3 regions of the Paenibacillus sp. LPE1-1-1.1 genome follow, and region 3 is predicted to be linked to each of the others. Evidence: riboswitches for the same ligand, from Rfam matches in the RefSeq annotation. Region 3 holds a riboswitch; each other region holds the start of a gene.
What was found. A riboswitch is a leader RNA that binds a small molecule or an ion and turns the genes downstream of it on or off. The one in region 3 is predicted to bind cyclic di-GMP.
Positions count from the first base shown of each region.

Region 1: it holds a riboswitch for cyclic di-GMP, as region 3 does, so the genes downstream of both, MRBLPE1_RS11580 (pyridoxal phosphate-dependent decarboxylase family protein) here and MRBLPE1_RS02805 (methyl-accepting chemotaxis protein) in region 3, are expected to answer to the same signal.
Region 2: it holds a riboswitch for cyclic di-GMP, as region 3 does, so the genes downstream of both, MRBLPE1_RS32715 (transglutaminase-like domain-containing protein) here and MRBLPE1_RS02805 (methyl-accepting chemotaxis protein) in region 3, are expected to answer to the same signal.

Region 1 is NZ_JBEGHY010000012.1:186,027-196,487, forward strand. Features, by position in the region: gene MRBLPE1_RS11550 (carbohydrate ABC transporter permease) at 1-347, shown strand, start outside; gene MRBLPE1_RS11555 (hypothetical protein) at 446-667, shown strand; gene MRBLPE1_RS11560 (LysM peptidoglycan-binding domain-containing protein) at 736-1,773, opposite strand; gene MRBLPE1_RS11565 (cysteine hydrolase family protein) at 2,219-2,740, shown strand; gene MRBLPE1_RS11570 (MerR family transcriptional regulator) at 3,020-3,421, shown strand; gene MRBLPE1_RS11575 (MFS transporter) at 3,425-4,597, shown strand; cyclic di-GMP riboswitch class I at 4,898-4,983, shown strand; gene MRBLPE1_RS11580 (pyridoxal phosphate-dependent decarboxylase family protein) at 5,070-6,758, shown strand; gene MRBLPE1_RS11585 (methyl-accepting chemotaxis protein) at 6,739-8,469, shown strand; gene MRBLPE1_RS11590 (YmaF family protein) at 8,522-8,914, opposite strand; gene nikA (nickel ABC transporter substrate-binding protein) at 9,175-10,461, shown strand, end outside.
Region 2 is NZ_JBEGHY010000048.1:62-10,522, forward strand. Features, by position in the region: gene MRBLPE1_RS32715 (transglutaminase-like domain-containing protein) at 289-1,098, opposite strand; cyclic di-GMP riboswitch class I at 1,112-1,190, opposite strand; gene lysS (lysine--tRNA ligase) at 1,370-2,878, opposite strand; gene greA (transcription elongation factor GreA) at 3,056-3,532, opposite strand; gene dusB (tRNA dihydrouridine synthase DusB) at 3,879-4,874, opposite strand; gene MRBLPE1_RS32735 (helix-turn-helix domain-containing protein) at 4,906-5,118, opposite strand; gene folK (2-amino-4-hydroxy-6-hydroxymethyldihydropteridine diphosphokinase) at 5,070-5,618, opposite strand; gene folB (dihydroneopterin aldolase) at 5,596-5,982, opposite strand; gene folP (dihydropteroate synthase) at 6,055-6,903, opposite strand; gene pabC (aminodeoxychorismate lyase) at 6,966-7,841, opposite strand; gene pabA (aminodeoxychorismate/anthranilate synthase component II) at 7,838-8,419, opposite strand; gene MRBLPE1_RS32765 (anthranilate synthase component I family protein) at 8,416-10,008, opposite strand; gene cysK (cysteine synthase A) at 10,134-10,461, opposite strand, start outside.
Region 3 is NZ_JBEGHY010000001.1:557,745-568,205, forward strand. Features, by position in the region: gene MRBLPE1_RS02765 (HAD family hydrolase) at 1-404, opposite strand, end outside; gene MRBLPE1_RS02770 (nitroreductase family protein) at 583-1,185, opposite strand; gene MRBLPE1_RS02775 (hypothetical protein) at 1,331-1,582, opposite strand; gene MRBLPE1_RS02780 (TIGR02206 family membrane protein) at 1,586-2,332, opposite strand; gene MRBLPE1_RS02785 (response regulator transcription factor) at 2,417-3,115, opposite strand; gene MRBLPE1_RS02790 (sensor histidine kinase) at 3,108-4,511, opposite strand; gene MRBLPE1_RS02795 (hypothetical protein) at 4,679-5,722, opposite strand; gene MRBLPE1_RS02800 (HSP90 family protein) at 5,725-7,500, opposite strand; gene MRBLPE1_RS02805 (methyl-accepting chemotaxis protein) at 7,655-9,421, opposite strand; cyclic di-GMP riboswitch class I at 9,509-9,593, opposite strand; gene MRBLPE1_RS02810 (DUF1836 domain-containing protein) at 9,668-10,438, opposite strand.

The DNA.
Region 1 (10,461 bases), on a different contig from region 3:
TGCCGAAGGAATTGGAAGAGAGCGCAACGATGGATGGTGCCACGCTGTTCCAAAGATTTTGGCGGGTTGTCGTTCCTCTATCAACGCCGGGTATTGTTACGGTTGCCGTATTTAAGTTTCTTGGATTCTACAATAACTTCTTGGGGCCTTTCATCTACTTAAGCGATCCTAAGAAGTATCCGATCGCGGTACAAATGTATTCTGCGAACAAGCAGATGGAGTATACCGCCGATTGGGTGACGCTGTTTGCGGGAGTAACAATTTCTATGATACCGTGCATTATCATCTACATTCTGTTCCAGAAGCTGTTGATGGAAGGCGCGACAATGGGCGCGGTGAAAGGCTGACATAAGTAAAGTCGAGAACCCATTCCGACGGCAGGAAGTGATTGATTAACGTATTATGGATGTAGGCGTTCGTATTTTTAGCGGAATGGGGCGGCTTCATGCACTTAGAATTGGAAGAGGGAACATGGACACTTTTTATCACTTGCATTACGATCATTTTTCTTTTAAACGCATATGCTTTAATAAGAATGTCGATTATTCATAAAACAAAAGCTTTTGTATGGTTAATCTTTTCCACTATCTTTCAAACTGGAGCATTAGTATTTGGGCAAACATTATTTCCGCAGGATAAAGAATTAGGAATTATGCTGTCAGAATAAAAAGTACATCTCAGGCACACAGAAAAGGCTCCGCTATGGCGGAGCCTTTTCTGTCAGACTTCGTTGACCTAAGTTTTTGGAATTTTCAGCACCGTGCCGGCTTTTACATCATCAATATTTACAATATGATTGTAACTCGCAATGAACTTCACATTTTTGTCGGAGCCGTAATAGATTTTGGAGATGCTGTAGAGCGTCTCGCCACTCTTTACGGTATGAACGGAAGTCTCGTAATCGGGTAAAGTTTTTACTGCGCCTTTTTCTTCATCCGGCTTATAATTTTTCAGGGACGGAATAAGGAGGTTGGTGCCTGCTTTCAAGCCTACATTTTTATCAAGCTTGTTTTCTTTCGCAATATAATTCACATATTCAGCAGATTTGTAAAACATTCTGGAAATCCCTGACAGAGTATCGCCTACTTGGATCAGATAGGTAGCAGGCAAATTAATTTTCGAATAGTCTTTGGTTCCCTGCTGGCTGCCACCTATCGAGCCGGCTGTTGATGACAATACTGGGATCTTAAGCGTATCACCGGCTTTCATATCATTAATAAACACGATATGGTTATACGCTGCAACCAGCGCATAGTGCTCCTTAGATTGATAGAACTTCTCGGATATCGATCTTAGCGTATCGCCTTTTTGGACAACATAGGTGGTTGGAAGCTTCACCGTTTTAGAAGGGGCTTCCGTTGATTTATTGCCATAATCCTTATTTTCTTGCGTTGGTTGTTCTGTCTGTGCAGGCTTAGGAGTCTCCGTCGGATTATCACCTTCTTTGACCGTTGCGTCGGATGCAGTAGGAGCAGGCTCTTCCGTCACATCTTTGTTTTCCTCTGTGGACTCTTGTTCCTCTCCACTGTCAAGGGTTCCGGCGGGGATGGGGTCATCTGCCAAGGGCTCGTTTCCGTTATTCCCATTACTAAGGGAATCCGAATCAGCAAGCGGAAGCGTAGAATCAACTTTATTCGTATATTTACCATACAATGCTCCGCAAATACCAACAAAAATAATGAATATCGCCAGATAGATGATGAGTTTTGTTTGCTTTAAAGATGACAGGCGGCCTTTGGAACGGTTGCTTCTGCGTGTGCTTCTCTTATTCAAAACGTAATCTTCTCCTTTGTTCCTCAACTTAATCCTATTCTATCGGACTTATTGAACCCTGTGGAATGGGCCTAAACAGCCAATTAAGTAGTACCCCAAATGCTCCGTATATAATGGTGCTGTAGTGGCCTGCTATTTTTATTAGGCTAACGGGCAGGATAGTTCCAATATGTGTTAAAATTAGGGAGGTTAATGAACTTCGGGCGACTTCTTTGATGAAAGGTAGGGGAACAAATCGGGGACAATCATTCATGTATATATCGAGCAAAAAACTTTTAAAAGTGATAATTCAACGATGAATGAATGGATTAGAGTAGATGAATGGATATATGACACTCCCTCTGAGGATGATAGTATCAGCTGCCAATTCAGCTGACGGGCAGTAGCGCTTAAAAACTAGTAAGGATTGCAAAAAAATATCAAATCATGGGGTGAGGTCAAGATAATGAAAATTGATATTGCCTTGTTAGTAATTGATGTTCAAAACGGCATGTTTCAGGATGAATACCCAGTATACGACGGCGATGGTTTACTTGAGCGCATAAGCGGACTTATCAAAAAAGCTAGATCATGTGATACTCCTGTTATATATGTTCAACATAATGAAGATGAAGGTTTGGTAACCAATAGTCCAGATTGGAACATACACCCCATGATAGCTCCCGTTGGCGGAGACACCATCATTCAAAAGCATACGCCCGACTCGTTCCATGATACTAATCTCCATTCGGAATTGGCAGCGCTCGGGATTAGAAAAGTTGTATTGGTTGGACTTCAAACAGATATGTGTATCGATGCAACATGCCGTCGAGCCAATGAATTAGGTTATCAAGTGACTGTGGTCAAAGACTGTCATAGTACCTGGAGTCAAGGTAATCAAAGCGCGGCACAAATTATAGAGCACTATAATGATCAATTTCGATCTTTCGCGGAAAATCTTGAATCGTCAAATATTGAATTCTGTTAGGTGTAAAAGAATGGATAAAAGCCCTCTCAGTGAGGGCTTTTATATTGAGGGCTGCAGGATAGCGGACAGTTGCTGCGGCAGCTGCTCCCTTTTTTTGTTTAGCTAACTGGCAGGATAACGCAATAAATGATTGCCGAACTGGGCATAATTACAAAATAATTGAGAGTTGCCTTGTTAATCAGGGCTTTTTTTTATGTCGTTAAACGGCATCAAAAAAAAGCCCTTGACTTGGAGTTCACTTCAACTGTTAAGCTTCGATAAGTTAAGGAGGCGATTGTTATGATGATTTCAGAAATATGCGAGAAATTTGGAATCTCACCTGATACCTTGCGTTATTATGAGCGAATAGGTCTTATTCCTCGTATAAATCGTAATAAAAGTGGGATAAGAGAGTATTCAGAACAGGACTGTAAATGGATTCAAGTCATAATTTATATGCGTAACGCAGGTATGTCCATAGAGTTGTTACTTGAGTACGTAGAAATGGTTCATCAAGGCGATGCGACTATTCAAACAAGAAAGGAACTATTAGTTCAACAACGAGACCAGTTGGTTCCAAAAATTGATAAACTACAGAAATCCCTGCAACTTTTGAACGGGAAAATTGATAGTTATGAACAATCTGTGGTACCGAATGAAAAAAACCTGAAAAGCACAGAAGACAGAGGAGATAAAACTTAACTTATGATAAAAAAAAATAATTTGCTTATATTTATTTTAGCTGTAGGCGTTTTCGGTATTCTAACTACCGAGATGGGCGTAATTGGGATACTACCTTCAATTGCTGAGCAATTTGATATCAGTGTATCCAAAGCAGGTCTGCTAGTGAGCCTCTTTGCACTTGCTGTTGCAATATCTGGTCCTATTATGCCGTTATTGTTTTCAAGAATAAACCGTAAGACGGTAATGCTGCTTGTACTTGGTATTTTCGTAGTAGGTAACATTGTTTCCATATTTGCACCAAACTTTACCGTTTTGCTAATTGCTCGTGTGATCCCAGCCTTTTTCCATCCCATTTATTGTTCATTGGCTTTGACAGTTGCTGCTACCTCTGTTAGAGCGGAAGAAGCTCCTAAGGCTGTTTCTAAAGTGATTTTAGGCGTAACCGCAGGTATGATACTTGGCGTACCCATCACTAATTATATTGCTAGTGGGGCTTCTATAGAAAAGGCCATGTTATTCTTTGCTATCGTTAATGCTATGGCATTCATAGCGACAATGATATTTGTGCCATCCATGCCTGTTAAAGAAAGGCTTTCTTATGGCTCCCAAATAAGCGTATTAAAAAAGCCGGTTCTTTGGTTAGCTATTGCTACTGTCGTATTTATTGGTTCTGCAACTGCGAGTATTAATACTTTCATCACAGAATATCTTGGGACCGTAACGAATATATCGGGGAAAACCTTAACTTTGGCATTATTTTTATTAGGTTTAGCAAGTCTGCTTGGAAATTTGGTAGGAGGAAGGTTACTTACCAAACATGCTATGAAGACTGCAATACTTTTCCCAATCGCATTAGGAATCGTTCTCCTATTGTCATTCCTTACAGGCATGTCCACTGGACCTATGTTGGTAACAATTATGTTATGGGGAATTTTATTTGCTATAGGAAATAATGTCGGTCAATATTGGATTACCTCCGCGGCGCCAGAAGCTCCTGATTTCGTTAATGGATTGTATCTATCATGCGGTAACTTAGGAATAACGATTGGAACCGCAGTAGGTGGATTATTTATATCAGGAATGGGTACGCAATACATCGTCTTCGGGGGAGTACTATTCTTGATATTAAGTTTAATATCTATTCTTCTAAGAAACTACATGTTTAGTCCTTCTACTCTGCTATCATCAAACTAATCAAATAACATGACCGGCGAAAGCATCGTCCGAATAAATGGGGAGTTTCCCTTTTTATCGGCACGATGCTTTTTTATTTCCGGCAAAAAGAGAAGATAAGAGATAGTAAAGGGATTTTATAAAAGAAAACGGTGTCATTTATAATAATAGGAGAATTGTGACAAAAAAAATAACTGTCGACATCATTCGTTAGTTCTTTAGACATATTTAACTAAAAAAACGTTGATTCTGGAAAAGCGAGATAGTAGAATGTTCCTATTAGATGTAAATGTTTTCTAATTAACCTGTAAATTTCTCCAAATTTAATATTGGCAAATCCATCGAAAGATGGTGGCGCAAAGCTATAGGGACTACTTCTTAAAAAGAAATGTCAGCCAGTTGCAATGTTATAAGCAAAGGGTATACCTATGAGAGTTTATAGGTGTGCCTTTTTTATTTAGAGAGAAAAATATCAATGGTGGAGTGAGGTAGTATGAGTATGAATCATCAAACTAATATTCGCAGCTTATTTCCAAGTGATGATGGCAATGTAGAGCAGCGTAACAAGTTTTTAGAATTAATTGGGCAGATCGTTAGCGGTGTCGATGAGCTAAAGGACCCAGAATCGGTTTTTTTGAAAGGGAATAAAGAGCGAGGACCGCTTTTTTATAAGGAGCTGGCGGATGCTAGCAGAATTCCACATAGCGGAAGCCCGTTGGATGAGGTTAATAAAGAGCTTCTATCCTTGCTTCACGCTCATCCCTATCACACCAAATACTTTTTAACCAACATTTTGCCTATGGCCAGCACCCCGGGAATACTCGGCATGCTTACGGCATTTATGGTGAATGGCAATAATTTATGGGATGTATATGGACCGGCTGGCGCCGAAGCCGAAGTTAAGGTCGTTGCAATGATGTCGGATCTTATCGGCTATCACACGGCAGTAAGCGGAGGATATACAACTTGGGGCGGCCAGGGCGCAATATTCACTGGATTGAGGCTGGCGATTAATAAAGCAAGCTCTTCTGCCGCAAAGACCGGAGTGCCCCAAAACTTATATGCGTTCTGCTCGGAGGCGGCACATTACAGCCTTTATAAGTCGATGGAAGCCACAGGGATTGGAAGCGATCACTTAATCAAAATCCGTACCCATGAAGATAGCTCCATGGATATCGAGGATTTGAAAGCGAAAATGGAACAGGTTATCGCAAAGGGCGGCATTCCGATATACGTGGTTGCCACTACGGGTACGACAGATGCAATGGGCATTGACAACCTTGATGAAGTATATCAAATGACAGAACGGTTAGCACGGGAGCACCGTATCCAACGGCCCCATATCCATGCCGACTCGGCTCTGGGCGGATTCTTCGCTTTCTTCAACAACTACGATTTTGCCAATAATCCTTTGAATATTGCGGACGAAGCGCTTGCAGCTCTAAAAGCCATTCAAGCAAAAATGAAACATTTGAACAAAGCAGATTCTCTTTGCTTCGATTTTCAGAAGTTGGGACAAACCCCTTATTCAACAAGCCTATTTTTAGTCAAAAATGCTTCTGATTTAAAGCTTCTGGATTTAGATCCAGACGAGACTCCATATGTCGGACACCGGGGATACGGGCAATATCATACGAGCTACACGTTAGAATGCTCAAGAATGGGAAGCTCCATTAGCATATACAGCGCTTTGCTGGCGTTTGGAATCGAGGGTTATCAAAAACTGCTAGCTCAATTTGTTGAAGTAAATGCCGCCTTCCGAAAAGCGCTGCAGAGGGAAATACCGGAAGCAATCATTGTTAATCCTCTAAATCCAGGCATCATCACATTGTTCCGCCTCTATACGGACGGGCAGAATGGTTATGCAAAAGAATATGCCGGAGCCAGCAGCTATGAGGAAGTAGACAAAGAAAACAAATTAAATGAAATTTTGTTTGAGATACTGGGAAGAGACCGGAGAGAAATGTTCTTTGGCGATACCAAAAAGCATCTTTACGTTCCTACAAGGGATAATAAGAGAATTGCGCTATATGCCAGCAAGCTGTTCGTAATTTCACCGTATACGCAAGTGTCCGATGTTGATGCAATCGTTCATTATTTAAAAGGCAAAATCGAAGAAACATATTCGGAATATAATCGAACAAATACAAGGGAGCTCACTCATGAAGAAGTCTATATTTAGTTTTAATTGGTATAAAGAACATCTAGCTGTAAAAATCGCGTTCAGCATTCTTCTCTTGCAAGTTATCACCTGTGTTGCTTTTGCCGTATCCGGCTATATGACCCAGCATAATCTTTCAGAGAAATTGCTGGAGCAATTCGATAATCGACTGAGTACGGATATACAAATTGCAAGCAATACCTTATCCGTTATCCCGGGTTCAGGGAAGCTGCTAGCAAGCACGGATGACCCAAATTATGCATTGATCAAAACAGAGTTAGAGAAACTGCAAGAGATACATAGCCTTGAGAATATTTACATTCTATCTAACACCGAGAATAACGAACGAATTCTTATCCTATCCGGTGTGCCGGATGATTTTGGAACGCCTTACCCGTTTACAGCTGAAATGAAAGAAGCAATCACATCGAATAGTCCTGTAATAAGTCCTATTTATAATGATGAGTACGGTACACATAAATCAATCTTCGTTCCACTGTCCGATGAGTCGGGTAAAGCATTTGGAATCCTTGGTATTGATTTAGATGCTTCCGTTGTGCCCAATACGACAACAAGCTCAAATCTGACTACCATCATTATTTCAATTATAGTGCTCGTAGTCGGAAGCATAATTGCAATCGTTATCGGTAGGGTAATTACGAATCCACTACGCAATTTAATGTTAGCAGCAGATAAGATTGCAGCCGGCGATATGAAAACGGCTATTGCAGTTCAGAGCAATGATGAAATCGGAAAATTAGCTATATCATTTGGATTAATGATTAATAGCCTTAAAAGTCTTATTCAACAGGTTGTTGCCTCTTCAAATCTTATTTCAGTAACAAGTCAACACTTAGAGCAAACTGTAAATGAGTCAACGAATAGTGCGCAACAGGTTGCTGATTCAACCAACCGGATGACAGAGGGAATTAATGAAATTGTTCTGAGCGTGACCGATAGTCAAACGAACATCAACCACATCGATTCTGAAATTAAAGATGTATCAGGCGGTATGAAGGATATTCAGAACATCGCTGCGGAAGTGCATAACCAGTCAGAACAAGGTCAGGACCTTGTTGAACGAACTCTTCAACAGATGTATGTAATCAAACAAGCAATGCTTCAATCTCAAGAAGCTGCTGCTGCACTAGAGGAACGATCTAACGAGATAAGTGAAATCATAAACATTATCTCTGAAATATCCAATCAAACGAATCTGCTCGCATTAAATGCTTCAATAGAAGCGGCTCGCGCAGGAGATGTGGGGAGAGGATTTGCAGTCGTTGCCGGTGAGGTTAAGAAATTAGCGACACAATCTGCCCAGGCAGCACTGTCTGTGACAGATCTTGTATCCAGTACGCAAGAAAATAGTTTGTTAGTGATGAAAAGTATTAACGATGGAAGTAAAGCCGTTGAGCAAGGGCATTCATGGATACAGGGAACATATGAAAACTTTAAAGGAATTTATGGCGGCGTATCGGAGTTTACCGAGCATACTAACCATATGTTCAGTGCATTAGGCAAAGTGGATGAATCTTTTGAAAAGATAACCGAATCTATGCAGCAAATCTCCGGTATAACGCAGGAACAGGCTGCAGGAACGGAAGAGGTTGCTGCATCTGCGCAGCAGCAAAGCGCTTCTATGCAAGAAATATCCGCAGTAATTATACAACTTTCCAATCTTTCTGTTGATTTAAATGAATCGATAAAACAATACAAGCTAGATAATTAAGAATGAAAAAAAGGTGCTCATGTGAGCACCTTTCTTTTTTAGGCCAACGCTTTTACATATTGCTAACTTCATTTCCTGTTCTTCCTTGATAAGCATGTGAATGAGGATGAGTGCCGTTAATAGTGGTATATCCTTCAAATAAGTGATAGTGCCCACCGCCGGGAAGAGCGATGGCCGGGCCGGTCGTTCCCTGAATAAGGTGGGTATGGCCTTGATTCTGTGAAGTAACAGTTTGATATCCATGCACATGTGGCACTCCGGTAGGAGCAGGAGCGGTCCAACTCATATATTGATGGGAATGTCCGTCATCAATGGAGGTTTGACCGGAAAAGGCATGAACATGGACGGGTGTTCCATTCCAAGACGTTATATATAGCTTATGCGAATGATGGTTATCGTCATCTTCGGAAGATCCCATTACAAATCCGTTAACTGGAATTTTCATTTTTTGCTCCCATTCCTAATGAGTTAGGTACTGAGTTAGTCTATGATGATTCATGTTTGTCAGGTAACGGCTAAAGCCTAAAACAATGAGGTGCAGCATCGTCGACCATTACGAACGGAAAGCACGAGTTGCTTATATATGCAGAATCATGGGGGAAATTGTTATTGACATGCCTACATGATAAAGGTTATCATTCTTACTAAATTGATAATGATTATCATTTTGAGAGAATAGAGAGAATGAGAGGGGTCATCTTAGAAATGGTTGCAGGAAAGAGAAAACCAATGGTTCTACTGGCAGCGGCAATCATGCTGCTCTTGTCCACCGCCCTTGCAGGCTGTTCCAACGGGGGCAATGCGCCGGAGCAAAAAAATGCTGAGGCAAACGAAACGTCAGCAGAGAAAGTCGTTACCCTATCTTGGCCGCGTGATATCGGGCCCATGAATCCGCATGTGTACAATCCGTCGCAGCTCATTGGACAATCGATGATCTTCGAGCCTTTGGTCGATTACGAAGAAGGCGGCAAGCTGGAGCCTGCATTGGCCGAGTCTTGGACGATTTCCGAGGACGGTAAGGAATATACATTTAAAATCCGGGAAGGCGTAAAGTTCTCCGATGGTTCTGCTTTTAACGCAACGATCGTTAAGAAGAACTTTGATGCGATCATGAAGAATGTTGACAATCATAGCTGGCTCGGCTTTATCGCTCTTCTTGAGAAGACCGAAGCAGTGGACGAATATACATTTAAAATGAATTTGAAAGAAGCCTACTATCCGACGATCCAGGAATTGTCAGTCGTACGACCTGTCCGCTTCCTTGGAGAGGCCGGATTCCCAGATGACGGTGACACATCGAAAGGCGTGAAAGCCTCGATCGGTACAGGTCCATGGATGTTGAGCGATTATAAAACGGACGAGTATGCGACATTCACCCGTAACCCGAACTATTGGGGCGAGCAGCCGAAGGTCGACAAAATCGTCATCAAGATCATTCCAGACGGCGATACGCGCGTACTGGCTTTCGAAAAAGGCGAGCTCGACCTGATTTATGGTGAAGGGATCATTAGCTTGGATGCATATAAGCAGCTTGAGGCGTCCGGCGAATATGAGACCAAACTTTCCGAACCTGTTGCTACGAGACAGCTGATACTGAATACGGCTAATGCAGCATTAGCAGACTTGAACGTGCGTCTTGCGCTGCAGGCGGGCTTTAACAAACAGGCGATGGTCGACGGGGTAACGTCGGGATTCGAAGAGAAGGCCGATAATTTGTTGTCCACTAACCTGCCTTATACGAATATTACCGTTACACCTATTCCTTACGACATAGAGAAAGCCAAGTCCTATCTGGATGAAGCGGGCTGGAAGCTGCCCGAGGGCAAAACGGTTCGTGAGAAGGATGGCAAACCGCTTGAACTTGAGCTGATCTATGAGAAAGCCGAGCAAATTCAAAAGCCGATGGCCGAGACGCTGCAGGCTGAATGGGCCGCAATCGGCATTAAGCTGAACATTACCGGTCTTGATCTGACCGAGCAAATTAAACGGTTC
Region 2 (10,461 bases), on a different contig from region 3:
TAACGATCCGTTAGGATCGTAAGGGCAGTTATTACTCGTTGTTCAGTTTTCAAAGAGCAATCTTTTCTTTCGTGTCAGCCGTATGTCTCGTTGGCGACCTAGATAATATATCACGTTCGCCTATAACAATGCAAGAACTTTTTTTAAAAAAGTAATAAAAAGATTTACGTCCTCGAATCCCCTCGTTTCATGCTTAGCTCGCGAAAAACTAATCGTCTATATAATGAAGAAAGAAATAAAAAAACGAGCGATGCGCCTATGCGCATGCTCGTTATTCGTTTACTTTTATTAGTATTGTTTTGAGGCCGTATATTTTGCAGCATCTTTAATCAATTCGAATTTTTTATTGCCCTTCTTCAAACCCGCATCTACTGTTGTATCTATCGTAACCCACTTGCCGCCTAAGTAGACTTCATTCCATGCGTGGTAAACATCTACATATGTCGATTTTCCCATCATCAGCTTCGTTGGAATATCCAAGCCGCGAAGCATCCCTGCAAACAAAGCTGCATAACCGTAGCAAATATCTTTTTTTGATTTTAAGGTGCGATCGATGTTCGGAAGGTAATCCACCGAAAGATTAGCCGCCAGTTGATGATCGTAATTAATGTTCGTGATAATAAAATCGTAGATAGCTTTTACTTTCTCCATATCTGTCTTTTTATTTTTCGCAAGCTCTTTTGCTTTCACAATCGCGCTGCTTGTATTTGTCCAACTGATATTTTGAATGGAGTTCAAGTATAATACCTTGCTGTCCTTCAAACTAAGCGTAACCGTTTGTTTTCTGACCAGCTTGTATTTGCTGCCTGATGTATTCTCTAAAACCGAAATCGTATATTGTCCGTTTCCGAGCTGCAGAGGGAATTGCTCTGATGTTTTACCGGAGGTCAGGTTATAGGTATAGTTCGTTTGGCCCTTAGCAACCATAAGTTTTGTTTTCACTTTGGCATTAACGGGGTAATCGATAGCAATAACACCGTTACTAAGATGAGACGTATCCAGCCAGTCTGAAGCCGCTGCTTCACTTGCCTGTGCTGTGGTGGCATTTATCGACGCGATAAGTACAAATGCCGCGATTATGCAAATAAATTTACGCATGAAAAAAACTCCTTTCGGTAGCTGGCTGCCATCTTCAGGAAGGCCCTATAGCTTTGCGTCCCTACCTTTCGATAGGTTTGCCATTATCGTGTGAAGCTTCATTAACACTAATATTAGTTCTAATATACCATATGAATCTATCAAATCAATACGAGTACTTAAAATATTATCATATTTTGGTAGTTTTTCAGATTTGCTGCGGCAGCGCTCTCCTCTAAATACAAAAAGAACCGCCGGCAGCTGACTGCCGTGCGGTTCTATTATTTCATTTTTATTCGGCGGAACGTTGATCTCTCATATGAGGGAACAATAGCACGTCGCGAATGGATGGCGCATCCGTAAGCAGCATGATCAACCGGTCGATACCGATTCCAAGCCCGCCTGTTGGCGGCATGCCGTATTCAAGAGCGCGGATAAAGTCTTCATCCATCTCATGCGCTTCATCGTTGCCATGCTCACGTTCAACCAGCTGCGATTCGAACCGCTCACGTTGGTCGATCGGATCGTTAAGCTCCGTAAAGGCGTTGGCATGCTCGCGCGCCACAATAAATAGCTCGAAACGATCTGTAAACCGCGGATCCGTCTCGCTCTTTTTCGCAAGAGGAGAAATCGCAACGGGATGTCCGGTCACGAAAGTCGGCTGGATAAGCGTGTGCTCGCAAAATTGTTCGAAAAAGGCATTAAGAATATGACCAAAAGTCATATGCGGATCAACCGGGACCTTATGCTCCTTCGCCAGACGCTGTGCTTCTTCGTCACTCATCTCGATCCCAAAATCAACGCCAGTCGTTTCTTTAACCAGCTCGACCATCGAAACACGGCGCCACTGCGGAGTTAAATCAATCTCTTGGCCTTGATAAGTGATTTTCGTTGTGCCGAGTACTTCTTGCGCGATATGTGCAATGACGTTTTCGGTTAGCGCCATAATATCCTTGTAGTCGGCATAAGCCTCATACAGTTCAATCATGGTGAACTCTGGATTGTGCCGTGTCGAAATTCCTTCATTCCGATACACGCGTCCAATTTCATATACCTTCTCCAAACCGCCTACAATTAGACGCTTCAGATGCAGCTCGATAGCAATACGCATGTAAAGCTGCATGTCGAGCGCGTTATGATGCGTTTCGAACGGTCTGGCTGCCGCACCGCCTGCAATAGAATGCAAAGTAGGCGTTTCTACCTCCAGATAACCGCGGGAATCCAAATAGCGGCGCATGGATTGAATGATTTTGGAACGGGTAATGAAGGTTTGCTGTACATCCGGATTCACGATAAGGTCAACATAACGCTGGCGGTAACGAAGCTCAACATCCTTCAGCCCATGATATTTATCAGGCAAAGGAAGCAGCGACTTCGTCAACACTTCAATATCATGCGCTTTGACCGAGACTTCGCCCGTGTTCGTTTTGAAAACGACGCCTTGCACGCCAATGATATCGCCAATATCCAGTAAATCGAATGCGGCAAATTTATGCTCTTCGACGGTATCCTTGCGAACATAAATTTGAATCCTGCCGCTCAAATCCTGGATCGTAGCAAATCCGGCTTTGCCCATTCCGCGTTTTTGCATAATGCGTCCTGCAATACGTACGGTAACAGCTTGGCCTTCCAGCTCTTCTTTGCTGTGCCCTTCATGAGCCTGTACAATTTCTTTGGCGTTATGCGTGCGTTCGAACTTGCGTCCGAAAGGGTCCACGCCTAGTCCTCTAAGCTCGTCTAGTTTGTCTCTGCGAATTTGCAAGAGTTCACTTAGCTCCTGCTCATTGTTTTCATGTTCCACTACTTTCATCTCCTTGATCGTTCGGCAAGCGTAAGCGGCTGTGGCCGGATTGTTGCGATAAAAACTCGTTTTCCGATAAAATATAAGCCCTGTATTCCTATGAAATATACGTTCTTATATTTTAAACGTTCAAAAAGCTTCCCACAAGGAAGCTTTTTGATCCGCGCATTGCAAACCTTATTTTTTGATATCGAGAATTTTGTATTGAATGATGCCGACAGGTACGTTGACTTCGACAACCGTTCCTTTTTTCTTGCCCAAAATCGCTTTGCCAACCGGGCTCTCGTTTGAGATCTTGTTTTGCAAAGGATCGGCTTCAGCTGTACCGACAATAGAGTACTCCATCGTATCGCCGTATTCCATATCTTCAACCGTAACAATAGAACCGATGCTAACGGTATCAATATCAATATCATCATTATTTATAATACGCGCGTTGCGCAGCATTTTCTCAAGGGTAAGCACGCGGCCTTCGATAAATGCTTGCTCGTTCTTCGCATCCTCGTACTCCGAGTTTTCACTTATATCACCATAGCCGATGGCTACTTTAATACGTTCAGCAACTTCACGACGCTTGACCGATTTCAAGTTCTCTAATTCATCTTCGAGCTTGCGCAGCCCTTCTTGAGTCAGAATGATTTGCTTATCGTTCATCTTTCCGATTCTCCTGTCATGTGACTAATTTTTCATACCTTGTATGAATTCACTGATACCTAATATATTACGCTTCTTAATCCTCATACCTACTGTTGTTTGAAGCGCTCTTGATGCGTTCGTTATTTATATTGCACGATTATATTGCAAAGGTACCATGAATGTCAATCAAAGCCAAACGACCCATTGAAACCGTTTCATTTTTTGAAAATGTAACAGAAGCCGCTGGATAGCGGCTTTTGTCGAATGGTGTCATTAACGACCGATTCAGGATCATGCTTATAACCGGTCTATGTGTATTTTAGTAGGCGACCTCTTCCGCAGCGCCTGATGTTCCGCCTGCAGTTTAAGCGGATTGGAATTCCGCATCCTCTTCAAGAGACCGTACATAGTTTTCCAAGATTGCTACCATCGGGTCACGGCCGGTTTCTTCCATAATGACATCTTTTACGCGAGCGCCGCCTGGAAGTCCCTTCAGGTACCATGCTAGGTGCTTGCGCATCTCGCGTACCGCAACCGCCTCGTTCTTCAATGCCACTAAACGATCGAGATGCAAAATAGCTACTTCCAATTTCTCACGCGGCGTCGGATCGCTAAGCAGCTCACCATTCGTCAAATATTGAATGGTCCGGTAAAGCATCCAAGGGTTTCCTAACGCGCCGCGTCCGATCATCACGCCGTCGCAGCCCGTGTGATCCAGAAGGCGTTTGGCATCCTCTGGCGAGAAAACGTCCCCATTGCCTATTACAGGAATGGATACCGCTTCTTTGACATCTTTTATGATGTCCCAATTGGCCTTGCCTGTATACAATTGCTCGCGTGTGCGTCCGTGTACGCTTACGGCTTTCCCGCCGGCGCGTTCAACGGCACGGGCATTCTCAACCGCGTAAATATGCTGGTCGTCCCACCCAATGCGCATTTTTACCGTCACCGGCTTCTGGACCGCATCCACAACGGACGAGACCATCTCATAAATCTTATTGGGATCGAGCAGCCAGCGGGCACCCGCATCGCATTTCGTTACCTTCGGTACCGGACAACCCATGTTGATATCGATAATATCCGCGTTGGTCTGCTTGTCTACGACCTTTGCCGCTTCTACAAGCGACTCGCGGTCACCGCCGAATATTTGCAGGCTGAGCGGCTTCTCGCGCTCATCGACAAACAGCATTTCGAGCGTTCTTTTGTTCCCGTGTAAAATCGCCTTGTCGCTCACCATCTCCGCACATACAAGACCTGTTCCAAACTCTTTGGCTATCAATCGAAAAGCAGGGTTGCACACGCCTGCCATCGGCGCTAGCACCACTCTGTTCTTCATCTCGATGTCTCCGATTTTCAGCATGTCGCTCCTTGCCCCCATAAGATATGCATCGTTATTCACGTGAATCAGACATTAATTCCTCGTAACTGATTCCTAGCGTTTTGGCTATATGACTTAGCAGCTTCGGATCTGTCTTCCTTGTTCCGCGTTCCAATGAACCGAGAACAGCTACCGATACACCAAGTTCCTTGGCCAGCTCCTGCTGAGTATAGCCCTTCAGCTTTCGAAAGGCTCTGACGCGCTGCGCCAATTGATTGTTTTCCATAACGTAATGCCTTCCTTTCCATCCAGAAGCGCCGCCTTTGACTCTGCGCTTACTTCTGCCTGCAGCCGATGCGATTGATCCAGAACATCATGCAGCGGCACAAGCACAAACGCCCGCTCCATCATGCGCGGATGCGGCAAGGTTAGTTCCTCTTGATCCATTCTGACATTATCGTATAGGAGAAGATCAAGGTCAATGGTTCTAGGTCCCCAACGTATTTGTCGAACTCTTCCTAATTGCTGCTCAAATTCCAGAAGCTGCCTCAGTAGTATTAATGGGGAAAGCGTCGTTCGCAAAGCGAGCGCCATATTGAGAAACGGCGGTTGATCCGTATAGCCTACCGGGTCCGTCTCATACATGCCGGATACCTTGCTTATCGCTATTTCCGGATGTGCGTCCAGCAGTCCAATCGCTGCAAGCAGCAGTTGTTCACGATTTCCCATGTTGGAACCTAATGCTATATAAGCCTCTGCCCCATTAAGCGGGTATTGTTCGTCCATCAGCGTCCCGCTTTCTGCGCAGCTCCACCGTTACTCCGTCAAAATGAATATCAAACGGCGGGTTCGGCTTGGTTACTCGAACCGTCACTTCATTTACCATAGTATAAACTTCCAGTACCCGTGTTGCAATGTGACCCGTTAAAGCTTCAATAAGCTTATATGGCGGGCCCTCTACAATCGTTTTTGCAAGAGCGTGTATTTCAACATAATTGACCGTCCTGTTCAAATCATCCGTTACCGCGGCCTGTTCTAAATCCATATCTAGCTCGATATCCACGTAATATTTTTGGCCGAGCTTGTTCTCTTCGGGAAAAACGCCGTGATAACCGTAAAACTTCATTCCTTTTATAAACATTTTATCCATGATCGTCACTCCCCCTTGCGATGCAGTTATTCTAATGATAAAAAAGCCGCTCTTAAACGCTGCAGCTTCCGCTTAGCTGCGATATACGATCGCGTCCGCCATAAGCGCGGCGCGTTTGATTGCCTTCACATCATGCACGCGCATCACCTGGCAGCCATAAGCGATTCCGAGAACAACGGTCGCTGCCGTCCCCTCAACAAGCTCGTCTACTGGCAGATTCAGCGTCTGCTTAATGAACCTTTTGCGCGAAGTCCCAAGCAGCACCGGATAACCGAGCGCCGACAGCTCAGACAGCCGACCAAGCATTTCTAAATTGTCTTCATGGGTTTTGGCAAAACCGATGCCCGGATCAAGCCATATCTGGTCCTCTTCGATTCCAGCGGCATGCGCCAAACTGACGCTGCCTTGCAGATCAGCAAGCACATCCGGGACAAGGTCATTGTAGTCCCTTGCATGACGGTTGTGGTTGATAATAACCGGACATCTATACTCAGCGACAACCGCAGCCATATTGGGATCGCCCTTAAGACCCCAGATGTCATTGATGATATGGGCGCCTGCCTCTAAGGCTTGGCGGGCTGTCTCCGCTTTGTACGTATCAATGGAGAGCGGGATATGCGGCAGCGCCTGGCGCACCGCGCGAATGACGGGAAGGATGCGCCGCAGCTCTTCCTCTGCGCTTACCGGTTCAAAGCCGGGACGTGTCGATTCACCGCCGATATCAAGAATGTCAGCGCCGTCCTCCACCATGGATATGGCGTGTGCAACGGCAGCCTCTACGTTCGTATAGCGCCCCCCGTCCGAGAAAGAATCCGGCGTAGCGTTCAAAATACCCATAATAAGCGTACGGTCACCCAATTCCAGCTTCGTTCCGCTTCCGAATTCATATGTCCTCTTATAAAAATCTGGTCTTTGATTCAATTTGCAGCCTCCGTTCTTCACTGTTTTCTTCTTTGAATGGCGCAGTCAACTAGCTGCCAATCCTATTCAACGCCCGTAGTTAGCCGGTATACCGCTAGTAGCTGTCTGGTCAAAGCCCCTGCTGTACCGTCACTGACGACCCTGCTTTTTCCACTGGCATCCGATAATTTCGTGACGGGAACAAGCTCCTGAATCGAATTGGTCAGCCAAATCTCATCGGCCTCCTGCAGCATCTCCCAGCTGTAAAGCCCTTCTTCCGTACGGCAGCCTTCTTTTTGTGCAAGCCTCAACACCTGCTCACGCGTAATGCCCGGCAGGATGCCCGTGGAAATAGCCGGCGTAAAAATCACGTTATCCTTCGCAAAAAATAAATTGCTGACGATTCCCTCCGCCAACCAGCCTTCATGGCTGAGCATCAGTCCCTCGGCTCCTGCAGATGCTTCGCTAGCCAGCAATTCCCGCTTCGCAATAATATTGTTCATATAATGGAGAGACTTGTAGCGGACATCGCCCTCCGGCGTGTTTCGCCGCGTCTGCATAAGCCGCAGCTCCCGTCCGCGCATATGAACCGCATCATTGACGGGAGGCAAAGCTTTTACAAGCATCAACACATTCGGCTTCTCATAGTCGCCGGTTGGAAGGCCAAGCTCCGCTTCCCCCGCACTAACGGTCAGGCGAACATAACCATCCTCAAGCCCGTTCGCCGCAAGCAAAGCTTTCACCCACTCTGTAACCTGTTCGGCATCCGGCCGATACCGGATACCAAGCTGCTCACAGCCCGCGAGCAAACGGCTCAAATGCCGTTCCAATAAATAAGGTGTCCCTTTATAGGTGCGAAATGTCTCGAATAAGCCCATGCCGTACAAAAAACCGTGATCATAAACTGAGATCACGGCTTCGCTCGCTTCCAAAACGGAGCCATTCAGTCCGATTTTCATCGCACTGCGCCCGTCCGGTTTTGCAAGAAATTACGAAGCATCGTGAGGCCATGCTCCGTTATTATCGATTCAGGGTGGAATTGCACGCCTTCAATCGGGTATTCCTTATGACGCAGGCCCATAATTTCACCTTCGTCTGTTTCTGCGGTAATTTCCAAGCAATCCGGCAATGTCTCACGGCGCACGATAAGCGAATGGTAGCGCGTAGCAGTAAACGGAGTAGGCATGCCCGCGAATATCGATTTTTCATCGTGATGGATCTCGGATGTTTTGCCGTGCATCAGCTTCTCCGCGCGCACAACCTCGCCTCCGAAAGCCTGTCCAATCGATTGATGGCCCAGGCAAACGCCAAAAATCGGAATTTTCCCTTTAAAATGTTCAATCAACGATAGGCTGATGCCTGCTTCATTCGGAGAGCAAGGACCTGGCGATATCAAGATATGGTCGGGTGCCAGCGCTTCAATCCCCGCCAAATCGATTTCATCATTGCGTTTTACCGTAATTTCTTCGCCAAGCTCACCCAAATACTGCACTAAATTGTACGTAAAAGAATCATAGTTATCGATTACCAGTATCATGTTAAGGCTCCCCCTTTATCCGGCTCTGCCGCCCGGTCATGCGCAGCAAACCGCTCGCTGTACTGAATGGCCTTCCATAACGCCTTTGCCTTGTTTAAAGATTCTTTGTACTCCCGCTCCGGATCGGAATCGATAACGATACCCGCTCCTGCTTGAATATGAACAATCCCATCCCGCAGCGCCATAGTTCTAATAATAATATTAAATTCCATATCCCCATTGTAGTCAATCCATCCGAGGGAGCCTGTATAAGGACCGCGCCTTGTCGGCTCAAGCTCTTCAATGATCTCCATCGTACGGATTTTTGGCGCGCCGGTTATCGTCCCGCCCGGGAAAGTGGCCGAAATAACATCATAAGCATCCTTGCCGCCGGCCAATTGGCCTTCCACCTGCGAAACAAGATGCATGACATGCGAATATTGTTCAATGACCATAAGCTCTTCGACCTTTACCGTGCCATAAGCAGAAATGCGTCCCAGATCATTTCTTTCCAAATCCACAAGCATAATATGCTCTGCTCGCTCCTTCTCGTTCGAGAGAAGCTCGTCAGCCAGCCGCAGGTCTTCCTCTTCAGTGCGTCCGCGCCTCCGCGTGCCGGCGATTGGCCTTGTTGCAAGCTTGCTCTCTTGAAGCTCAACCAAAAGCTCAGGCGAGGCAGATACGAGCTGGAAATCAGGACAGCGCAGAAAGCCCATGTAAGGCGAAGGGTTTACCAGTCTCAGCCATTCATACAGCTCTTCGGGCGAGGCTTTCACTTCCTTGCTTTGCCTTACGGAAAGATTCACTTGAAAGACATCGCCTTGCTCAATATACCGCTGTATGCGGCGAACCGCCTCCATATAGGCTTCCTTCGAAAAAGGAGAAGTGATGCCAGAGAGGGAATCGACATCCATTTGCAGCTGGTCATCCTCAAGTAAAAGCTGCCGCTTCGCCCGAAGCGAAGCTGCTTTTTTCTTCGCTTGTTCTTCATCAAACCAGGTTAACCAATAATCGGTCATCCCTTCGGCTTTCGATAAGGCACGTTCATAAGCATCACGCAGCGCTTCATCATCGGCACCGGGCTCGATCCTTGTATGGACGGAACAATACACCTTATCCTCCACATGATCAATGATCCAAAGCTCGTTTATTTGCATAAACAAATAATCCGGCATGCTCCGATCATCCAAGGCTACCTCCGGCAAGCGTTCAATAGAACGAATAATGTCGTAGCCCCAAAAACCGACGCAGCCGCCAATCCATTTCGGTCCATCCGTAGCCCTTGGTCCGAGCAGGCCGCTCATCCATTCCCTCACTACTTCAAGAGGTTTTCCGTCCCAATGACACTTGCTTTGCTCCTCTAACGAATGAAACGCTACCGATTCGGCAGATAAACCCTTGCCCCGTATGATCGCGTCAGGGTGCAAGCCCAAATACGTATAACGCCCGTCCTTGCCGCTCTCCAGTACAAAAGCATAAGGCGAAGCATCCTGCCACACCTCTTCCCATGATGCGACACCTGCCCTGTTTTCCAGCTGGAAAGGCAGTTCCTTAACTAGCGGCAGCGTTGTAAACTTCCGTTCGGCGTGCCACCGAGTCCATTGCTCCATAGCGGTGACCATCACCTTCGACCCCCGATAACTTGACTTATTTTGCTCAGTATACAGAATAGCAAGGTAAAAAGAAAGCCTTCCATTCCGGGGAATGAAAGGCTGTCTGCTATAGGGAATAAAAATTAGTTTTCGAAGTTGAACAATGGCGTGGAAAGGTAACGTTCGCCGTTGCTTGGAACGATCGCAACCACACGTTTGCCTGCGCCAAGCTCTTTAGCAACTTGCAGTGCCGCGTAAATTGCTGCGCCCGAAGAAATACCGCAAAGGATACCTTCTTCTTTCGCTGCGCGACGAGCGTATTCAAACGCATCTTCATTCTCGATTGTAATTACAGCGTCATAAATTTCACGGTTCAAAATTTCAGGTACGAAGTTAGCGCCGATACCTTGAATTTTGTGAGCGCCTGGTTTACCGCCGGATAGAATCGGGGAAGCAGCAGGCTCTACCGCG
Region 3 (10,461 bases):
ATCATTTGATGCTCAACCGGGCCATTCGTAATCAAGCCCATGCGAATGCCGAACGCTTCCAGCTGTCCAAATAACGTTTCTGCTCCGTCTCTCAGCTTGATACGCTTTTGCTCCCGTTCATAGTTTTCCTGAAGCTGTACGGCTGTCTGTTCCGCTAGGTTTATTCCGATATCCAAAAAGGCTGCGGTAGTCCGTTCGATGCGGAGCTCCTCCAGCGACATCAACCCGCTGACATGCTTCTCCCATAAACGGTCGCTATGTTTTCTTAATCGTTTGAATAAATCCTCCGCTTGCAATCTATCCCTAAAAAGCCCGCTGATTCCGGCAGTCCGTACTGCCGTCAGAAAAGGCTGAAGCTGATCATACAGCGTATCGTCCAAGTCAAAAAAAACTGCTTTTACCAATTAACTCCACCCCTTGCCTGCCTTGACCGTTTCAAGTTAAAAAATCATACCCATTATAATGCCTCCCTGAAGGCTTGAACAGTAGATGTATATCTCTATCCTTCTTGCATATTTAAATAAGACCGTTCCCGAAAATTAAGGAACGGTCTTTATAATGAAATCAGGCATTAAAATAAGCTTACTTAAATACCTTTACGCGCTCTTCGATCGGTTGGAACGTTTTCTCGCCCGGCGCGGCTGTCGGTTTGCCGAACGGCATTTGCGCAATCAACTGCCATGAATCAGGCAATGACCATGTTTTCTTTACTTCTTCGTCGATCAACGGGTTATAGTGCTGGAGGGTAGCGCCGAAGCCTTCTTTTTCTAGCGCTGTCCATACTACCAATTGATGCATGCCTGAAGAATGCTGCGACCAAATCGGGAAGTTTTGCGCGTAAGACGGAAAGCTTTCCATTAAACCGTCTACGACATTCTTATCCTCGAAAAACAGCACTGTGCCGTAGCCGCTTTTGAATGAACCCATTTTTTGCTCCGTGGATTCGAATTGGTCTGCCGGAACGATTGCCCGCAGTGTGTTTGTCGCGATATCCCACAGCTTGTCATGGTTTTCGCCAAGCAGAACGACGACCCGCGCGCTCTGGGAATTAAATGAGGATGGTGTATGCAATACCGCCTCATGTACGATTTCTACGATTTTTTCATCGGAAATGACGGACTCTTTGCTGATCCCGTAAATCGAACGTCTTGATTTTACTGCTTCCAAAAATGCTTGCGATGTCATTATTTTTCCTGCCTCCCAAGTGGTCTTCTGAGCGTGGATATCTCTTCCAATTCCACCTCAATCAATTACTTTACGTAAGTAACTTTATAATATTCATACCACAAAGTCAAGACGAACAAATACATTATCCCCATCTCATTCAGAATTATGATTCATGGGCAGCATCCTCCGTTAAACTCAGAGGTTCACCGTCACGCATGCGCCATTTCCCGTTAATCCATGTCACAAAAAACGAAATGGCTCCAAGCGTCAGCAGCACTCCTACTTTATAAAGCGCCTCTTGTCCGTTCAAATCCATAAAGATGGCTTTGATTGCGACAATCAGCAGGACAGCGGAACCGAACCATTTGAACAAAACGCAGTCATGACGAATAACACGCCCAGCAGCGATGTCCAATGCTTATTCAGTATTTCCTTCATTTCTGTTCCTCCGTTTTTTCAAATGTGTTTTCCCGTCAAGTCTGCTGCGCCAATAATCCATTCCTTTCACTGCTGCATACAGGAGGACGAAGCATGCGAAAGAAATCGCTTCAAGCTGCAGCAGATACCAAGGCCAAGGTGCTAATAGATCGAGCAAAGAGGCGGTGCTTGGCTTACGCGCCAGAAACATAAAATTAGTCGTGCCGGTAATGCTGTTCGTAATGGCAGCCGGAATGGCGAGGACATGCAGCCAGAGCATAGCCCTCAGCACGGACCGGAAGGTTGGCCGGTACCGTTCAACAGCCAAGATGAACAAGGAGGAACCGATAATTCCGATATGGGCAAGAAAAAAGTGGAAATACCGGAAATGCGGAAAAGCCTCATCCAGATTCGGCGTTAACAAGGCTTGCAGCGCGCCCATGCTTCCCAGAAAAAAAAGCGCATCATAAAAACGTTCTCTCTTCGCTATCAGCACTAACGCGCTTACGAGCAGCATTAGGCTGCACAGCTGGAACGGCAGGGAGCCAATCCCCCAGCGATGTTCCAAGACATAAGAAAGCTGAAGCGAGATCTCGCAGCATAGGAGCAGGATGGCTAGCCCAAATCGCATGGCTTGATTCAGCTTCGGCTTGCGCATTTGCTTTCTGAACATGACGATAAAAACACATGCTGCAATAAGTACAGCCAATGCCGCATAATGTGCAGCCGAAAACATCTCAAAGGCCATGATAAAGCACTCCCTTTCCGCTTTTATGTACCAGCTTCTTAGCTTCATTTTGTAAAAAATGGCATAAAAAAAATAGTACCAACTTTATATGGTACTATCCTCGTCATTCTTCTTATGAAATAAGCCCATTTCCTTGGCTTTATTTGCTGCTTCGCGCGAACCGCTCAGATTCAGCTTTTTTAGTATATGATTGACATGATTTTTGACTGTGCGTATGGATACGACCAGCTTGTCGGCAATTTGCGGCTGCGTATAGCCTTGATCGATTAAATCCAGCAGCTGCAGCTCAGACGGAGTAATAAGATCCCCAAGCTTCTTGATTTCGAACTCGCGTTCAAGCTGCTTCAGCCTGCGAAACTCTTCCCGCATGCGTTCCGCTACGGCCGCGTTAATGGGCGATTGGCTTCGATAGGCCGATCTTATCGCATCCGGCAAGCTTTCAAAATCCGATTTAATCTGATAATCAATGGCTCCCGCTTGAAAGGAACGGAAGATGAGCTCCTTTTCCTCCATCGAGGTCAGCATAATGACCTTGGCACCAGTTGATACCGAGGCCTCCTCGGCGAGCAGAACGCCCTCTGGGCGGCCATCCAGCATAATATCCATCAACACCACATCCGCCGGCGACGATTGCTGTATTCCCTCATGCAGCGCCTGCCTTGCATCCTCGGCTTTGCTGGCCGTCCAAACGACCTCCATGTCCGGCTCTTTGTTGATATAAGCCACAAGGCCGCGAAGCCAATCATGGTCATCTTCCACGATCCATACCCTTATGCTATCCACTCGCTTCCCTCCCTTTTTCATGATGTATGACTGATTTGCCCGCTTGAACCGCCCGTTTCGGGAAGGTTAAATAAACAGAGGTGCCGGCCCCCGGCTTGCTTCTTAGATTAAGTAATCCTTTATGTTTTCGCATGACATGATAAGCATAGGGCAGCCCCAGGCCAAAATTCGTGTCGCTGCCGTTTTTGGTCGTATAGAAGGGCTCGAGAACCTTGGCCATCTCGCTTTTGCTCATCCCCGGGCCTGAATCTTTTATTTCAATGATAAGCTCCCGTTTCGTTTCGCTCAAAAGAATGGACAACTCACCTTTGCCCTTCATTGCTTCGAGGGCGTTGGCGACGATATTGCCTAAAGCTTCGCTCACCTGCGCGGGATCAATGCGGCAGTTCCAACCTGGGCTCAAAGAGGTAAACAGTTTAATTTGGCCGAGCACAGGCTCGTAGCCCTTTATTGTCTGCCCGATCAGCGCTGCCAAATCCGTGGGCTCGACACGCAGGACCAAATCCTCCGTCCTCCGATGCACGCGCTGCAGCATTTCCTGCATATGGCGCGAGGCATTTAGCACGGTTTCAATGTCGGCAAGCAGCTCCTGTTGATCCGTAGCAAGCGCATATGCCTTCATCTTCTCCGAAAACAGCCGCATTTTCCCCGCGTCATTCTTGATTGCGTGATTGAGAATAGCCGTTCCTGACGTGACGACCCTTAAAGTGGAATCGTATCTCCGACGGTCGATGTTGACGCGCACGCCCATGAATCCGTATGTAAACAAAGCGATGACAAATACCGTAACCCCTAGCCCGACGATCCAGGTATTATAAACCCACATGCGCAGCATCCCGAAGCTTGGCAGCACGTAATTCATAACCATGCAAAACATGACTGGCGGAAGAACCGCGGAGCAGATGATCCAGTGCGTTCGGGAAAACGAGGCGTGAAGCTGGCGCTTTAACAGAACCTGAACTGCCCCGTACATAATATACGGCACCGCCCACCAAACGACGATTTTGAATGAGATGGGATATACGGCGGTATAAAAAGGGGTAAATACGATACATAAAACAATCGGAATAAGCAGCAGGAAAGGCAAAAGCGACTGAAACCGCTTAGACAATCGAACAGGCCGATATGCAATCGCGAATAAAATGAAGGAATACGGCAGGCCATAATAGGAAATGAGCGAGGAGACCGCCTGCAAGCGGTATAGCAGCTGCCTCGCAACCTCATTCATCCCGGCATCCGCCGCTGCTGGCAGCCATTGCAGATCAAGAACGGCCGCAAGCGCACCTGCTCCGCCGCTGAATGCCACGGCGCCTAGCCAATGATTAACGGGCGCTCTCCGATCGGAGAGCCATATAATGGCTGCAATAGCCCACAATGCAATAAGAACGAATAGCATAACGCAGCTCCTTCACTACCGATACTATGTTATATCAATCGATACGGGAGACCATTCGCCAATGAACGTTTGCCCGTGCACCGATAGGCTGCCCCCGATGGCACAGCCCAATCTGTTGTCGATCGTTCAATTGAACCATTTTCAATCGCCATGCGTCAACAAACGGCTCAAAAGCGGCTCAGCTTCTCGACTTGCTTCAGCTTCTGGGCAAGCAGCTCCGAACAATAATTGTTTTGATTCCGTTGATCAAAAGCAAGGGCAAGCTCCTCGGCTTCCAGCTTAAGCCGCTCATAGGAAAGCTCGCTGCCGATTTTAAGTTTGCGGCGCCGCTTCTGCTGCAGCCATACTAGCAGAAAGGCCTGGGCTGAGCTCAGGTATAAAAAACGGTCCCAACCGACCTTGGTTTCCATTGCAAAGCCGATGGTGTTCTCGAACCACTTTGCCGCCTTGTTAATATCCGTTACGGTGTAGTAAGCGAGGAAGCTGCCGTACTCGGTCAAATAACCGGGACCGCTTAACAGGCGCGCTCCTTTCTTCGCCATTTTCACGGCCTCCTCAGCTTGATCGATCTCAAGGAGCGGGAGCAGCAAATGGCTGTACGTATTTTGGGGGATGGTTTTACAGGTCAACCGGCCATCCATGATCGGCTTCATCGTTTGCAGGCCGCGCCGGTATCTACCCGCTGTAAAATGATAATAGCCAAAGCTGTTTTGTTCGCATGCCCTGCAATCCGACATGCCGTCCCGCGCTGTTTTACGCCAGAGCTCGTAATAGGTCTGCGCTGCTTCCAAATCGCCTCTCGAAAGCGAGTAGCGATGATGACACTGATAATAAGGGCGCAGGCTGTGACCGTATTGTAAGCATTTTGCCTTGAAATCATCAAGGATTGACGAGATTTGGGCTGCGCCAAATTGCGGAAACCGCCAAATTTGATTGATGAACCATTTATAGTGCCAAATGATCGAGAAGCTCGAATAAGCGGCAGGTTCTTTTTCGAACTGCGTCAAGCACCATGTAAAGGAGACAAGGAACCTTTCTTGATAACCGGAATCAAGCGCCGCCTCGGAATAAGTCATTCGCGCGAAGTAGGCATCCTCCTTCGTCATATATTGGTCGGCGATTCGAATCGCTTCTTCCAATACCGCCAGCTTTTGTTTGCCCTGCGGCAAGCTCCAGGCCTCGCTCCTTAACTGATTGTACCGCTGCTTCATAATTAACGCTCACCCGCCTGACCGAGTCCGATATCCAACACCTGCATAAACGATTGATTCAACAGCTTCAGTTCCTCTGGACCGAGCGGATAATTGCCGAGCAGCAGGGCTTGCGTATAAACGGTTTCGATGCAAAGCTTCTGCATAGACGCATCGTTACAGGCGATGGCCTTCCGTATCAGCGGATTGTTGAAATTGAAGCAAAGCCTTGCCAAAGGCAGCTCATAAAGCTCATGGATGACAATATCTACGATTTCAGCAAATACATCATTCGCCTCTTCCTTCGTTTGCTCCGCCATCCGAAGAAAGTTCACCTCGTCATTCGTGTTATAAAGCGCCGCTAAATCAGCAGGCTCAAATTGTTTTAGCACACTCCTGCACTGAAATGGAGCAAGCAGACGGTCTGAAAGCTCCAAAAACGCTTCCGCGTTTAACAGCTCTACTGGATTGATTGCTTCAAAGAAATTAGAAAAGTTAATCGGATCCAGCACTAATGCTTCAATATTCTCATCCAGCTCAGGCAGCTTGCGCACCAGCTCAAAGTCATGTACGTAACCGCCGTTAATAACCATGACATCCTGCGCTTTTGCCACTCGCGCCACTTGGCGAAATTCATCAAGCGTAGAGGACACAACGATCTGCCGGCTCTTCTCCAAAATCTCCCCCATCCTCATCTCGCCGAATGACGTTTCGAAGGTAAGGAACCGAATAAACAAACGATAAAGCTCATCATCCTGGGATGCCATTGCTTTAATGGATGAATAATGAATTCGAATTATTTTCTCCAGCAAGTCCGGGTCTGTTTCCGCTAGCATGATCATATGCCTCTTTATGCATTCGCCCAGTTCATCCTTAACGCTGTAAAACAGTTCGTTTTCCATTAACGATTCGCGGGATGCCGTCGGCTTCAGGCCATTGGCGTTCATGACGCAGGTCACGAAAAACGCCCAGTCCGGCAGCATATTTTGAATTTGATCTGACAGCAGCATCCGCTTGACGTAAACCTTATGCTTCTTCTCTGCTTGCAAGCTGACTGCGTAGGGCAAAATATACGCTACGCCCTCCAGCTCGCCCATACCAGACTTAAGAGGAATGGCGTCCAGGAAGTTCTGATACATATGATACTCACCGTAAACCAGCGCTTCTTTCATGCTCATAGCCCACGGCGGCGTTTCTTCATTGACGGTGATTTCGTTTTTCCCTTCGGATAAACGGATGGGAACGGGAAGGAACTGGCCGTAATGCGTCATTAAATCCGACATGCTGTCCCATTCATAGTAATCCTCATAACCGTCCTTGCAGGTTAAAAATACGGTCGTCCCGATCGGTGCGTCTTTTTCGAGCTTGCGTATTTTGTAGGTCCCGTCCGAGCGTCCCCTCCATTCAAGGGTATCGCCCTCCAAAGCAGACCGCGTTATAACTACGATTTCGCCGCTAACCACGAAGCATGACAGCAGTCCGACACCGAATTGGCCAATGAAATCATCAGCCGAGTCGAGCTCCTCGCGTTTCGAGGTGCTGCCGATTTGGGCCAGAAAACGGTGGATTTCCTGCTCCGATAAACCGATTCCGTTATCATGGACGGCGATCGTCCGCGATCCGTAAAGTTCTACGGTCACACCGGCATCAAAACGATGGCCGAGGCGTTTGCGCGCCGTAATCGCGTCCACGCCATTTTGGAGAAGTTCCCTTACGAATACGCCGGGATTTGCATATAAATGCTTCGATAGAAGCTCAATCATTCCTTGTAAGTTAACCTGAAAATTCAATTCGCTCATATTTTCTCCTATGTTCGTTATGTCATTAATATACATATCGGTATTACCCTCCGTTTTATTTCGTCATATTGCAGCCTTATCCTTTTTTTAGGCGAATAATGACAACAAAGGACGACCAGCTCCCGGCTAATCGTCCTTTTTCGGTTTATTTTGTTTATAGCTTAAACACGGAGGCCTTCTCTTTCAAATCCTGCGAAGAGCCTGTCAGCTTCTCTGCCAGCGTGCGCAGCTCATCAGAAATATCATTTTGCTTAACGGACAGCTCGCTCATATGCTCCATTTTGCCATTAACATCGGTTGACGTGTTAAGAAGCTTATCCACTGCTAAAACAATGTGGGTCATACCGCTCGTAATTTCGCTGATGGCCGTGGAAATTTCACTCATTTGATCGGAAAGCACGCTGCTCTGCGACTCCAATGCCCGGAAAGTGCCGCTCGCCGTCTCCGATGCTTGACGGGTCGAGTGAATGACATTCGCGAAGCTTCCGATCGTGCGGCTGCTGGCAGCTACATCATTTTGGATCAAAGACAATTCCTTCGTGATCTGCTTGGAGATGGAATCCGTTTGACTGGACAGCTTCCTGATTTCCTCCGCCACGACCGCAAAGCCGCGTCCATGCTCCCCTGCCCTTGCCGATTCAATGGAGGCGTTCAGTGACAACAGGTTCGTCTGCGTGTTTAAGTCCTGAATGCCATTCAAAAATTTCGATACGTTGTTATAACGGTCATTCATCGTTTCGAAAGCTTCCGACAGCTTCGCAAACTGCTCTACGGTTTCGTTTACCATCGTAACAACGCCGGCCATTTGCTGCAACCCGCTTTGCGAGGATTGCTTCATCTGGCGCATATCATTGTTTATGTATTCGCTTGAAGCGGCAATTTCCTGAGAGCTTGCAGATATTTGCTCGGTTACCGCCGAAATGGATGACGCATCGTCATATTGGGAGAGCAATGCCTCTCTGCCCAGATCCACTTGGCCCTTCACGTCTTCGGAGGCTTTACGGTTGCTGCCGATCATCATATCCATATTCCGCGAAACATCCAGCACCGACTCGCTTACTTGGAGCGTTGCTCTAATCGTATCGCGTAAATTATCGCCCATATCGGCTAAGGCTTGATCGATTTCTCCGAATTCATCGGCGCGCACGAGCTTCTCTTGACTTGTAAAATCATTGCTGCCGTATGCCCGGATACGGCGAGTAATGCCCGCAAGACCCGTTTTAATCGATTGCGTAACGCCAAAAATCATGATCGCTGGCAGCACGGCGAGCAATATCACATTGATGAGGACAATGATGTTTGCGCGGGATACATCATCATTTAAATGGTTTGAAGTAATGTCCGCATCATGGGTTAAGCGCTCATGCATGGTGTCGTTCGAGTAGTTTAGAATAACTGTATATACGCTGATTAAACTACTGATACGCAGCGATTTTTCCTCAGCCGTTAATCCGGTGGTATCGGTATTCGTATCCTTTAAATTGTCAAGGGCCAGACGGAGTACGCCGACTTGATTGGCATATAGGGGACCGTCTTCAACAGCCGGAGGGTATTGCTTATCCATCTCGATAAGTTGTTTTTCCAGTTCGTTCATATGGGCGGGCAGATCTTCCAAATCCTTCATGATCGCCGTCGCGTCGCTTTTGCCGTTCTCGATTGCATCAACCATCAGAAGCATGACCTTCAGCAATTTATTAGAGATGCCTTGATAACTGCGTTCCGCGCGGGATAATTCCTCTGAATCTTCAATTGAATTGGCGACCGAAACATTTTGCACATAAATAAATATGCCGGAACCTACATTAAAGAGAGTAATGATTGCCGTAATAAACAATAACCTGGCCGTTATTTTTCTCATGCTCAATTTCTTTGACAGCTTGCCCAGCCTGCCCGCTCTCTCCAACCATACCTTTAAATCCATCCAGCTTTCTCTCTCCTCGGTCTCTCTAAAAAAGCAAAAAAGCTACCCAGCCACAGGAGGCGGATAGCTTACTTAGCTCTATATCCTTCCGGCGGTCTGGCAGCCGTAGCGCTTGCACCTTAGGCCCATAACTTTGCGTCCTTGCCTTTCGGCAAGTTTGCCATTTTCAGATTGTCTATGTTTGTATTTACAACATAAACCAGTATAGGACATACCAGACAATCTGTACATCCCTTTAGAACTATTTTATTCAGGACTTAGAAACAAAGTCGCATTGCAATAACGTCTTGACAGCGAATGAAAATAGGACGTTTGTATCGAAATGACCGAAATAAGCAAAATGTTGCGCACGGCCTCCCATTGATTCTCCGTGAGATTCGGCAGCCTGCTCGCAAACTGGTTCGCGGATAAACGAATGGCCTGCTCAGTCAATAAATCCTGATGCGGGTTCTCCTTCAAATGGCCGGATATATCGAGAAGCTGATCGTTATTCGCATCAAGCTCTTCAAACATACTGGTATAGGAGGCATATAATTCTATAGGTCCGACCAAATCATCCGTTTCGTCTTCCGGCTTCTTGAATACGATCTCGAATAGCTTGCGGATTGATTCAAAATCAAGATTAGACTTTAAATCATCAATAATGAACAATAACGCCGCTTGATTCAGAGAATATTTTTTTCCGGCCTTCGGACAATCGAAGTAGGGTTTAAAATCTCGCTTTACCCAGTTTTGCATGGATGTAATCGACAGATTGGAATATTCGATCAGTTGGCCGAGCGCAGCAATCTCATGAAGCGAGAAGCCTCTCAGCTCATTGCCTTTTATAAGCTTTTCGATAATCGGAGGCAGCAGCGTAGACAGAAATGCAGGCAATCCCGCGCCCTTCTCCAAATCGTATTGATGCGTTTTGGTCCATGCGGCTTGCAGCACCTGCAGCGGCTTCTGATTATGCTTTCCATCCAAGGAGAGCAGCAAGCAGGCCATCTCTTTTCGAGTAAGCGTAAAGGACTCCATTTCCCTTCCTCCTCGCGCTTTCG